3 regions of the Acidovorax sp. GW823-FHT05D11 genome follow, and region 2 is predicted to be linked to each of the others. Evidence: predicted binding sites of a transcription regulator. Region 2 holds the regulator's gene; each other region holds the start of a gene.
The links. The regulator HrcA, encoded in region 2, represses chaperone genes, less so after heat shock. The targets are predictions, from matches to a motif close to TTAGCACTCNNNNNNNNNGAGTGCTAA.
Positions count from the first base shown of each region.

Region 1: a site for HrcA is predicted at 1,769-1,795, ahead of AC3RCE_RS04935 (co-chaperone GroES). Genes of this name have one in related genera too.
Region 3: a site for HrcA is predicted at 2,225-2,251, ahead of rpoH (RNA polymerase sigma factor RpoH). Genes of this name have one in related genera too.

Region 1 covers NZ_CM179502.1:1,082,062-1,086,201, forward strand. The annotation lists gene groL (chaperonin GroEL) at 1-1,291, opposite strand, end outside; gene AC3RCE_RS04935 (co-chaperone GroES) at 1,389-1,679, opposite strand; gene AC3RCE_RS04940 (IPTL-CTERM sorting domain-containing protein) at 2,537-4,140, shown strand, end outside.
Region 2 covers NZ_CM179502.1:1,306,308-1,310,447, forward strand. The annotation lists gene recN (DNA repair protein RecN) at 1-1,275, opposite strand, end outside; gene AC3RCE_RS06005 (NAD kinase) at 1,278-2,174, opposite strand; gene hrcA (heat-inducible transcriptional repressor HrcA) at 2,203-3,207, shown strand; tRNA gene AC3RCE_RS06015 (tRNA-Ile) at 3,259-3,335, shown strand; tRNA gene AC3RCE_RS06020 (tRNA-Arg) at 3,542-3,618, shown strand; gene greB (transcription elongation factor GreB) at 3,698-4,140, shown strand, end outside.
Region 3 covers NZ_CM179502.1:4,384,106-4,388,245, reverse strand. The annotation lists gene AC3RCE_RS20165 (Bug family tripartite tricarboxylate transporter substrate binding protein) at 116-1,138, opposite strand; gene rpoH (RNA polymerase sigma factor RpoH) at 1,253-2,194, opposite strand; gene AC3RCE_RS20155 (hypothetical protein) at 2,747-2,869, opposite strand; gene AC3RCE_RS20150 (methyltransferase family protein) at 3,014-3,475, opposite strand; gene AC3RCE_RS20145 (oxidoreductase) at 3,778-4,140, opposite strand, start outside.

The DNA.
Region 1 (4,140 bases), 220 kb from region 2:
TGATCGAGTCACCCACGGCTTGCTTGGCACGCAGCAGGGCCACGCCACCACCGGCCACAACGCCTTCTTCCACAGCTGCGCGCGTTGCGTGCAGCGCGTCTTCCACGCGGGCCTTCTTTTCCTTCATTTCGACTTCGGTGGCAGCGCCGACCTTGATCACGGCCACGCCGCCAGCCAGCTTGGCCACGCGTTCTTGCAGCTTTTCGCGGTCGTAGTCGGACGTGGCTTCCTCGATCTGCACGCGCACTTGCTTGACGCGGGCTTCGATGTCAGCAGCGGCGCCGGCGCCGTCGATGATGATGGTGTTTTCCTTGCCCACTTCGATGCGCTTGGCCTGGCCCAGGTCGGCCAGGGTCACCTTCTCGAGGGTCAGGCCCACTTCTTCAGCGATGACCTTGCCGCCCGTCAGGATGGCGATGTCTTCCAGCATGGCCTTGCGGCGGTCGCCAAAGCCTGGAGCCTTGACGGCCACGACCTTCAGGATGCCGCGGATGGTGTTGACCACCAGCGTCGCCAGGGCTTCGCCTTCGACTTCTTCGGCAATGATCAGCAGCGGACGGCCGGCCTTGGCGACTTGCTCCAGCGTGGGCAGCAGGTCGCGGATGTTGCTGATCTTCTTGTCGAACAGCAGCACGAAGGGGTTGTCCAGAATCGCGGATTGCTTTTCTGGGTTGTTGATGAAGTAGGGCGACAGGTAGCCGCGGTCGAACTGCATGCCTTCCACGACGTCCAGTTCGGAGTCGAGGGACTTGCCGTCTTCCACGGTGATCACGCCTTCCTTGCCGACCTTGTCCATGGCGTCAGCGATCAGCTTGCCAATGGTTTCGTCGGAGTTGGCGGAGATCGAGCCCACCTGGGCGATTTCCTTGGAGGTGGTCGTGGGCTTTGAAGCCTTCTTCAGCTCGGCGACCAGGGCCGTCACGGCCTTGTCGATACCGCGCTTGAGGTCCATCGGGTTGATGCCGGCGGCCACGTACTTGAAGCCTTCGCGCACGATGGCCTGGGCCAGCACGGTGGCGGTGGTGGTGCCGTCACCAGCGTTGTCGCTGGTCTTGGAGGCCACTTCCTTCACGAGCTGGGCGCCCATGTTCTGCAGCTTGTCCTTGAGTTCGATTTCCTTGGCCACGGACACACCGTCTTTGGTCACGGTAGGGGCGCCGAACGAGCGCTCCAGCACCACATTGCGGCCCTTGGGGCCCAGGGTCACCTTGACCGCATTGGCCAGGATGTTCACGCCTTCAACCATGCGTGCGCGGGCTTCGCCGCCGAAAACTACGTCTTTTGCTGCCATGTTTGGCTCCTACAAGATTTGAATCAAAAATGCTTCTAGCGCTTATTGGTAAAGCGCTAGCAGCTATGAAAAAGTGAGTAAACCGAAGGAGAAAGGATTACTTCTCGACGACTGCGAACAGGTCGTCTTCCTTCATGACCAGCAGTTCGTCGCCCTTGACCTTGACGGTCTGGCCCGAGTACTTGCCGAACAGAACGCGGTCGCCGACCTTCACGTTCAGGGCGATCAGTTCGCCCTTGTCGTTCTTCTTGCCGGGGCCAACGGCCAGCACTTCACCTTGATCGGGCTTTTCAGCGGCGTTGTCAGGGATCACGATGCCGGAGGCGGTCGTGGTTTCGCTTTCGATACGCTTGACGATCACGCGATCGTGCAGAGGGCGAAGGTTCATTGCATTGCTCCTGTTTTCAGTGAAAAAAAGCTGACTTACCAGCACCCGGGGGACCAGGCGCTGCGAAATTTCCGGCAGGCGGTGCGGTGTTAGCACTCGTCTGTGGTGAGTGCTAATGATACGGGCATTTGTGGCGGTTTCAAGACGCCGCGCACATTTCGGCTGTCTGTTACTGCGGATGTTGCGGAACGTGCGGAACGCCACTCTACTTTCGTTGTTCCGCCATTCAACTTTAGATTTCGGCACCCGCGACCGTGAACCTGAGGAGCACCTCGCATGAACGCCATTTAGCTGAGCACCAGCCACAGAGGTTTGAACTGGAAGTGAGCAATAACGCACTTTGCCATTGACCACTGCGGTCGTACTTCAAGGTCAGCTACAGGCTGTACCAAGTCATTCGCGTCGACAACCTGAGCGACGGCTTCGTATTGAGCGGTCAATCGACGGGCAGCCGCACCGACGGCCACTGCTCCGCCGAGACCGGGCGTTCGATCGTTGCCGACGGGGATACCGGTGCGAGTGACCGGTTTGGTGTGTGACCGGCGCGTGTCGACCCAGAGGAACCATGCGCCGTCGTGAACCGAAGGTTGTCCTCTGTCTTTTCCTTGGTTGCCTTCCCGTGGCTTCCACCTCGTTGACTGCCCCCCCGGGTTCGTGACGACTGCGATCGTGCACATGACGGGGCGCCGCGCCCATATTATGGTGAGCTGTGTGATGTCATCAGTTCTGAGGACAGACAACGGCCCGGCGCGATGGCAGCATCGCGCGCACCACTCGCCTGTGCGCAGGCGCATGGCTGAAGAACTATCAAAACAATAGCTGCTTGCGCTGAATGGATAAGCGCCGGAGGTCAAAACATGCCAAGAAACCTGCTGTCCGCGCGCCACCGTGCCGCCTTGTGTCTGGCCTGGCTGCTGGGGGGCTGGCTGCTGCTCCAGGCGGGCGCTGCGCAGGCGCAGGCTGTGGGCTGGGCCAGCGGTGCCAGCCTGGCTGCCGCGCGCAGCGACCACAGCACCACCGTACTGCCCAATGGCAAGGTGCTGGTGGCCGGTGGGCAAGTGGCAGGCAACGCGCGCACCGCCAGCGCCGAACTGTACGACCCTGCCACCGGCGCCTGGGCGGCCACGGGCGCCATGGCTGCGGCGCGCCAAGGCCACACCGCCACGTTGCTGCCCAGCGGCAAGGTGCTGGTGGCGGGGGGCATGGATGGCGCTGTCCTGGCCAGTGCCGAGCTGTATGACCCCGCCACTGGCACCTGGGCCGCCGCTGGCGCCCTGGGCCATGCCCGCCGCGAAGCCACCGCCACGCTGTTGGCCAATGGCAAGGTACTCGTGGCGGGGGGATGGCCCCCCGGCCCAGCCACCAGCCCGGCGGAGCTCTTCGACCCCGCCGCGAACGGCGGCTTGGGCGCCTGGTCCGACACCGGCGCCCTGGCCCAGCCGCGTTTTGAACATACGGCCACCTTGCTGCCCGATGGCAAGGTGCTCGTCGCAGGGGGCACGGTCAATGGCAGCGCCGCTTTGAATAGCGCCGAACTCTACGACCCCGCCCTGGGCACCTGGACCACCGTCGGCAATACGCTGGCCACCGCGCGCTATGACCACACGGCCACCCTGCTGCCCAGCGGCCAGGTCCTTGTGGTGGGCGGAGCCGACAGCCTGGCCCTGGCCCTGGCCCAGGCCGAGCTGTACGACCCCGGTGCCGGCACCTGGACCGCCGTCAGCCCGCTGACCACGGGGCGCTTCAGCCACACGGCCAGCCTGCTGCCCGACGGCACGGTGCTGGTCGCGGCAGGCTCCAACTTGATCCATGGGCTGCTCGGCAGCGCCGAGTTGTTCAACCCCGGCACCAACAGCTGGACTGCGGCCCCCGCGCTGGCCAGCCCGCGCCTCTACCACACGGCCACGGTGCTGCCCGATGGCACGGTGCTCGCCGTGGCTGGCGCCGGCGCCGGCCCGCTTCTGGCCAGCACGGAGGTCTACACCCCCGCCAGCGGCGCGTGGAGCGCGGCGGGCAGCATGGGCATGGGGGGCAGCGTCACGCGGGCCTCGCTGCTGCCGTCAGGCAAGGTGTTGGCGATTACCAGTTTGTCGACCTCCGCACGGCTGTATGACCCCGTGGGCAACAGCTGGAGCCCTGCCGCCAACCACCTCACCAGCCGCGAAATGCCCACCCTGACCTTGCTGGCGTCCGGCCAGTTGCTGGTGGCCAGCGGCACAGGTGCCAGCGCCGAGCGCTACGACGAGAACACCAACACCTGGACGGCCACCGGCCCCATGAACGCCGCACACAGAGGCGGGGGCGCCGCGCTGCTGGCGTCGGGCAAGGTACTGGTGGTCGGCGGGGCCAACGGGACAGGCCCGTCCAGCAACACCGTGGAGCTCTACGACCCCGCGACCGACACCTGGGCATTGCGCGCGCCGATGCTCTCGGTCCGGCACTACTTTGGCAGCAGCGTGAT
Region 2 (4,140 bases):
CGCCACTTTGCCGATGGGTTTGGGGGTCATGCCGGGATGGCCGGCCACGAGGAAGACGACGTCGTCGATGCCATGGGCTGAAGGCTCCTGCGCTTTGGTGACGGACACCTCGAATTTCCCTCCTTCCATGCCAAGGCCCTGCATGGCCAGCGTGATGGCCTGGGACAGCCGGGGAGCTGCCTTTGCGCGGCCCAGTGACAGAGACCGCGCCGATGCCTGGTAGGCCTTGGCGCTGGAGGCTTCCGCGGCCTGCAGCTGCTCCAGATCGGTGGCCGCATCCAGGCGGCGCATGTCTTCCTTCCAGCCTCCGAGCAGGGCAGGCAGCTCTGCGGGAGTGCGCTTGTACCTGCGCGCCAGAGTCATCCAGAGCGATATGCGCGCGTCGAGTTCTGCCAGGCGCTGTGGGTCGATCTCCGCATGCCTCAGGTACAGCTGCAGCGAGTGCACGACATCGCTCGCCTGCGCGAGGCTGGAGGAGAGGATGTCCGCAAGATTGGCGAACTCGGGCTCAATATGTTCCTGGCTTTGCAGGAGGGCGTGCGCGCGCGCGAGCCCGGCGAGCGCCCCGGCCTCGTCGTCCTGCAGGGTCTGGATCGCGCCCTCCGCGCCTTCCAGCAGGGCCTGCGCGTGCGAGAGGCGCTTGTGCTGGGCGTCGAGCTCTTCCCATTCGCCATTGGCGGGGGCCAGCTTGTCCACCTCGCTGATCTGCCACTGCAGGCGCTCACGTTCCTGCTGCAGCGTGGCCTGCGCCTGGCGCGCCTGTTGCAGGGCCTTCTGGTCCGCACGCCATTGGGCCCAGCGTGCAGTGGTCTCTGCGGTGCGCACTCCTGCAAATGCGTCGAGCAGCCCGCGCACGGAGTCGGGCCGCGTAAGGCTCTGCCACGCATGCTGGCCATGAATGTCCAGGAGGCTGTCGCCCAGCGTCCGCAGTTGCGCCGCAGTGGCGGGCGTTCCATTGATCCATGCCCGGCTTTTACCCTGCGCGTCCACGGTGCGGCGCAAGAGCAGCAGGTCATCGATGTCGAAGCCCGCTTCCTCCAGCCAGGGGTGAACATGGGCCGGGCAGTCGAATTCCGCACACAGGTCGGCCTTGCTTGCGCCCTCGCGAACCACGCCCGCATCCGAACGGGAGCCCAGCACCAATTGCAGGGCATCAATCAGGATCGACTTGCCGGCGCCGGTTTCTCCGGTCAGCACGGTGAAGCCGGAGCCCAGTTCAAGCTCCAGCGCCTGAACGATCACAAAATCACGCAGGGTGATCCGCCTGAGCGCCATGGTCAGGAACCTCCTTCGTTCCAACGTAGTTTCTTGCGCAGCGTGGCAAAGTAGTTCCAGCCCAGGGGGTGAAGGAACCGCACGCAGTGCTCCGACCGTTTGACCAGGATGCGGTCCCCGTGCAGCAGAGAGGCCAGGGACTGCATGTCGAAATTGGCGCTGACATCCCTTCCGCTGACCACCTCGACCGCCACTTCGGTGGCATCCGACAGGACGATGGGGCGGTTGGACAGCGTGTGGGGGGCAATGGGCACGAGCACCCATCCTGGAATGGAGGGGTGCAGCATCGGCCCGCCGGCGGAAAGCGAGTAGGCCGTGGACCCCGTCGGCGAAGCAATGATGAGGCCGTCTGCGCGCTGGTTCGCCACCAGGCGGCCGCCCACCTCGACACGCAGCTCCACCATGCCCGACGTAGCGCCCCGGTTCACCACCACATCGTTCATCGCGAGGGCCTCAAAGACAATCCGCTCATCCCGCACCACCGTGGCGTGCATGAGCGGCCGCAGGTCTTCCTCGTACTCGCCCTGCAGCATGGGCAGCAGGGTGGCTTGGTACGTGTCAAACGGAATGTCCGTGATGAAGCCCAGGCGTCCCTGGTTGATGCCGATCAGGGGGGTGCCAAACCGGGCGAGCCTGCGACCTATGCCGAGCATGGTGCCATCGCCTCCGACCACGAGGCCCAGGTCGCACTGGCTGCCTATCTGGTCTACATTCAAGGCTGGGTAGTGTGTCAGCCCGGTGTTGCTGGCGGTTTCAGCCTCCAGCATCACTTCACAGCCTTGGCGCTCCAGAAAATGGGCGATGTCTTCCAAGGCTTGGCGAGAGCTGTCGCCCATGGAGCCTGCCGATGAAGCCTGGTACTTGCCGATGAGCGCAACATGGCGGAAATTGGACGTCATCGCGAAATTACATCATTAAAATCATTCCATGCTCGATGACCGTGCCAAGTTGTTGCTCAAAGCGCTGGTCGAGCGCTATATCGCCGATGGCCAGCCCGTTGGATCGAGGACCTTGTCGCGCGCGTCCGGGCTCGATCTCTCGCCAGCCACCATCCGCAATGTCATGGCGGATCTGGAGGAACTGGGACTGATTGCAAGCCCCCACACTTCGGCAGGGCGCATTCCCACGGCACGTGGCTACCGGCTCTTTGTAGACACCATGCTGACGGTGCAAAGGGATCCGCTGACACCTCCACAGCTTGCGCCGGAGCAGCCCCAGAAGGTGATTGCGAACGCGGCGCAGTTGTTGTCAAACCTCTCGCAGTTCGTCGGGGTGGTCATGGCGCCACGGCGCACTTCGGTATTTCGCCACATCGAATTCCTGCGGCTTTCCGAGCGTCGGTTTCTGGTCATCATCGTTTCTCCCGAGGGGGACGTTCAGAACCGCGTCATCTTCACCGAGGCGGACTACTCGCAATCGCAGCTCATTGAAGCCTCCAACTTCCTCAACGCGCACTACGCGGGGCTCGCGATGGAGCAGGTGCGCGAGCGCCTGAAGTCCGAAGTGGATGTGCTGCGCGGCGAGATCGCCTCCCTCATGCAGGCGGCCGTCAACGTGGGTTCCGAGGCCCTGTCGGAGGCGCAGGACGAGGTTGTTATTTCGGGCGAGCGCAACCTGCTGGCTGTCAGCGATTTTTCCAGCGACATGGGAAACCTGCGGCGGGCCTTCGATCTGTTCGAGCAAAAGACCCAGATACTGCGGTTGCTGGATATCTCCAGCCAGGCGGAAGGTGTGCGCATCTACATCGGCGGCGAAAGCCATGTGGTGCCCTTTGAAGAGCTGTCCATTGTCAGTTCGCCGTACGAAGTGGACGGCAAGGTCGTGGGCACGCTGGGTGTGATCGGCCCTACGCGCATGCCCTATGACCGGATGATCCAGATCGTGGACATCACGTCCAAGCTCGTGTCCAACGCACTCAGCCATCGCAAGTAAAGCCCCTACAATACGGCGCTTGCCCCGTTGTATGGCGCTGGAGCATGGCTTGGGGCGTTAGCTCAGTTGGTTAGAGCAGAGGACTCATAATCCTTTGGTCGTTGGTTCAAGTCCAACACGCCCTACCACCCGTCGTTCGCACGGGCGATCATCGCGATTGCAGCCATTTTTCTTGTCGCAGTGCAGTCCTTTTCTCTTTGGAGTCTCTGGAGTGCATTACAATCCTGGCTTGCGTTGAGTTGAGTGTCTGATTGAGCTTGCCTTCAAGGCAGGAACAAGCAGAAAAATCTGATTTCAAGGGTCGCCAAGAAATCATGCTATAATTCAAAGCTTAGCGGCTGTAGCTCAGCTGGATAGAGTACTTGGCTACGAACCAAGGGGTCGTGGGTTCGATTCCTGCCAGCCGCACCAATGTTTAAAGCCTGCAATCGAAAGATTGCAGGCTTTTTCATTTGTCCAGAGCGCTTTGCGCTGATCGGGAGATGTGGCTATGAGCAAGGCTTTTACCAAAGAAACCGACGGTGGCGACGAAGATGAATTGGCGCTGCCTCCGCTGCCTGCGGGTGGCAAGAACTACATCACTCCCGCTGGCTATGCCCGCCTGCGGGATGAGCTGCTTGACCTGATCGACAACGAGCGTCCCAAGATCGTGGACGTCGTGCATTGGGCCGCCAGCAACGGCGATCGCTCCGAAAACGGCGACTACCTGTATGGCAAGAAGCGTCTGCGCGAAATCGACCGGCGCATCCGGTTCCTGACCCAGCGGCTGGAAATTGCTGAAGTGGTGGACCCCAGCCTTCACGCTGGAAGTGACCAGGTGTTTTTCGGGGCCACGGTGACCTATGTGGATGATGAGGCCGTGGAGCGCACCATCACCATCATGGGCATCGATGAGGCGGACAGCCACGAGTCGCAGGTGAGCTGGATTTCTCC
Region 3 (4,140 bases), 2.5 Mb from region 2:
GATTCCGGGGCGGCAGGGCCCGGAACAAAAAACCCGGGCAGGATCCATGGACCTTACCCGGGTTCATGGCGCGCTGCAACAAAATGTATGCCGCCCGCCGATGGCCTGTGGGACTCTACTCCGCCTTGATCCCGCGCATCGCAATCACGCCGCCCAGCAGGCTGGTGTCGGCCTTGATGCGGTTGGCCAGCCCCTCGGGCGAGGTGCCTGCCACCTGCCATCCCTGCTGAAAGAGCTTGTTGCGCATGTCTTCGCTGCGGGCGATCTCGCTGATCACGGCGGCCAGCTTGGCCTGCAGTGGCTTGGGCATCGTGGCCGGCGCGGCAAACGCATTCCAGATTTCCAGGTTGAAGCCCCGGATACCGGCTTCCGACAGGCTCGGGATATCGGGTGCCAGCGGGCTGCGGCCCGCCGAGGTGACGCCGATGGCGCGCAGCTTGCCGGCGCGCACCTGGGCCTGGGCGAGCGCCGGGGGCAGCAGCGCCATCTGCAGCTGGCCGCCCAGCATGGCATTGGCGACTTGCGGGTAGCCCGGATACGGGACGTGCACGGGGTTGATGTTGCTGCGCGACTTCAGCAGCTCGGTGCCGATGTGGCCCACGGTGCCCACGCCCGGCGTGCCATAGCTCCATTTGTCGCCGCCGTTGCGCGCCGCCACGAAGAAGTCGCGCGCGTCGCTGTTGGCGGGTACGCCCGGCTGCGTGACGGGCGCGGTCAGCACCAGGGGCGACGTGCCGATGAGGCTGAGCGGCGCCAGGTCCTTGAGCGGATCGTAGGGCACGGCAGGGTTGATCATCTTGGCGATGGTCATGTTGCCGTTGATCATCAGGCCGATGGTGTGGTCATCACGCGCCTTGGCCACCGCGTCGGCGCCGATGTTGCCGCCTGCCCCCACCTTGTTTTCCACGATCACCGGCTGGCCCAGGGCCTTGGACAGGGGTTCCGAGAAAGCGCGCGCGGTGAGGTCGGGCGAGGTGCCGGCCGGAAAGCCCACGATGATCTTCAGCGGCTTGTTCGGCCAGACCTGCGCGGCCGCGGCGGGGGCCGAAGGCCTGGCGGTGTTCTGGGCGAGTGCCCAGGGGGATGCGGCGGCCAGGGCGATCAGCAGCGATGCGCGGCGGGAAACGGGGCGTGACATGGGGTGGGTCTCCTCCAAAAAAAGTTCGGGGCCATAACGACAAGGGGCCCCAGAACTGGGGCCCCTCGAGGCAACTTCTGCACAAGCGGGATATTAACGCGCCCCCGCGGGCATTCAGGCGTACTCGGCCAGCGCCTTCTTCATCTTCTTCATGGCGGCCACCTCGATCTGGCGGATGCGCTCGGCGCTCACGCCATAGACCGCGGCCAGTTCATGCAGCGTCATGCCGCCCGTGCCGTCGTCGTTGACCTTGAGCCAGCGCTCTTCCACGATGCGGCGGCTGCGCGCGTCCAGGCTGTCCAGCGCCGTGGCGATGCCGTCGGTGGCGAGCGCATCGCGCTGGCGCGACTCGATCATGGCGGTGGGCTCATGCGAGGCATCGGCCAGGAAGGCAATGGGGCCAAACGCCTGTTCGCCATCGTCCGAAGGTGCAGGGTCGAGCAGCACGTCGCCACCGGACATGCGGGTTTCCATCTCGATGACTTCTTCACGCTTCACGTTGAGCTGCGCGGCCACGGTGTCGATTTCCTGCTCGGACAGCGTGTCCCGGTGCGTCGCGGCATCCGCGGCGGAAGCATCGGCCTTGAAGCCCTGCTTCATCGAGCGCAGGTTGAAGAACAGCTTGCGCTGTGCCTTGGTCGTCGCGACCTTGACCATGCGCCAGTTCTTCAGGATGTATTCGTGGATCTCGGCCTTGATCCAGTGCATGGCATAGCTCACGAGGCGCACGCCCTGGTCGGGGTCGAAACGCTTCACGGCCTTCATCAGGCCGACGTTGCCTTCCTGGATCAGGTCGCCATGCGGCAGGCCGTAGCCCAGGTACTGGCGCGCAATCGACACCACGAGGCGCAGGTGCGACATCACCAGCCGTCCGGCGGCGTCCAGGTCGTTGTGGTCCTTGAGCTGGCGTGCGTACGTCTGCTCTTCTTCGTGGGTGAGCAGCGGCAGGCGGTTGACAGCGGAAATGTAGGCATCCAGATTGCCCAGCGGGGGCACCAGCGCCCAGGGGTTGGCGGGCGCCAAAGTCGTCGTCGCGGTTCCAGATTGAATGTTCATTCCGGGAATCCTTTCCTCTAAGCCATGATGTTAGCACTCTCTATGAGTGAGTGCTAAACCCGGAGTTCCCCTCCGGTTGTTCGGGGTGGGAGGCACCTTTCTCGACGGTCGTGGTTGCCGATTTCTGTCGATTCCACTCGAGTTTTGTATTTTTCTCATTGAGTTTTGTACTTTTAGGGTGCGAGGAAATCGCGTAACTATTTGATTTTCAATGGGAAATTTCTTCCTGGTGACGTTTTGCCTATCTTCTTTGCCTTCTTTTTAAGCAAATTTCAGGAATTTTGCCCCACTCCTTAGAGCCGCGAATCGTGTTGATTGCTCCGCAATGCGACCTAGCCACCAGGTGAATGCATATTGTTTGTGAGTGCTTGCTTTCTCAGGTCAATCATTGGGAGGAAATTGGTGAGAAATTTCCCCTATCGTTGCCGGCCCAAGAACTGGGAGCAACGGCACCCCTACCCGTTTCCTACGGGTTGCTTGTTCGTGTGGCAAAGGAGTGACAGTGCGTGCAAGTGGACGAGTCGCGATCGGACAGCTTTAGGCTGATCTGAGTCATTGAGGGTCTAGTACCTGAACGGCGGCATCCGCCAACACCGGTCGTTGTATGCGCCCGTCCTGAATGGCCACCGCGCGCATGTACCAGAGCATGGCGCCGTCGGCCGACTTGGTGTTCAACGTGGTCTTAATTGGATGCACCGCGCGCTAGTCGCTGATCGTTCGCGGGTTGCTTGGGTGATCTCAAAGTGGGTCGCACTCCCAATCTTCTGAGGGCAACTCAAATCCAGAGTGATTCGAAAGGGCTGCCAGTCTCGTTAGACCTCATATCCATCTGCGTACCCTTGCTTTGTACGCCTCGTACTCTGCCCCAAACAGAGATGTCAAAACGCGTTCTTCCGGAATGATCTGGAACCGAGTGATGTAAGACACGAAAACGACAACCCATAGGACTGCGAGCGGATTCGCCAGAAAAACTGCCCACGCAAAAAGGGCAAGCAAGAGCCCGACATACATGGGGTTGCGTGTATAGCGGTACACGCCCCGGATGACCAAGGAGGATGCCAAGCTTGCCTTAACCGGGTTCACAGTGGTCTTGGCGCGCCGAAACGCAATGATTCCGGCGATGCTGATGCCTTGGCCAACACACACCAAAACGACGGCGCAGACCAAGCGGGTAGCATAGGACAACTGCACAAGGCCCGCGATGGCAGGTGTCAGCCACATAAGGAGCGCCAGGGCAAGCGCCACGATGGGGGGAGGAACCTTCAGTTCAAGCACGCTCATCACACTCCATGTTGAGGCCGAGGAGCCTTTTGCACGAATCATTGCAGCGTTGCATCAGCGGTCCCGAACAGTCCGCTCGTTGCAGATACTCGCAATAGCTGCGGCTATTGCTGCATTTTGCTCCTTGCAGCCCGTCCCCATCCGCAGCCCCCACTTGCCGCGCGATTTGTGCACAGAATCCATAGCGCGACATTTTCCACTGTCCGGACTTCGCCCGGCACCGGTGATCCTCTATTCGGCCCATGCGGCAATTAGTTCGGCGATCACCTCGGAGGCCTCGATGAGCGGGATGTTCATCGTTGTCAGACCGGCAATCCGTACTGCTTTCGAAGACTCTTGTCGAACGCGGATTCAGGGACGAAACGGCGCAGGAGACTGACCCGTCGCGCCATTTTTCCCGCCGCGTAGCGTGTCTTTGGAACGATCGTGGTCGCCGCTTCGACAATCGTCCCGGCGACGACTTCCGGGGCGTCGCCGGCTTCTATCGCTTTCTTATTGATCGCATCCATGCTGGCGCGCGTGGCGTCATAGATGTCAAGCAATAGGTCTGGCTTGGCGAGGTTGTCTTCAAATGCCGTCCTTGTATAGGCGGGTTCGACCAACACGACACGAATGCCAAAGGTGCGAAGCTCGTGGTCAAGCGATTCAGAATAGCCTTCAATGGC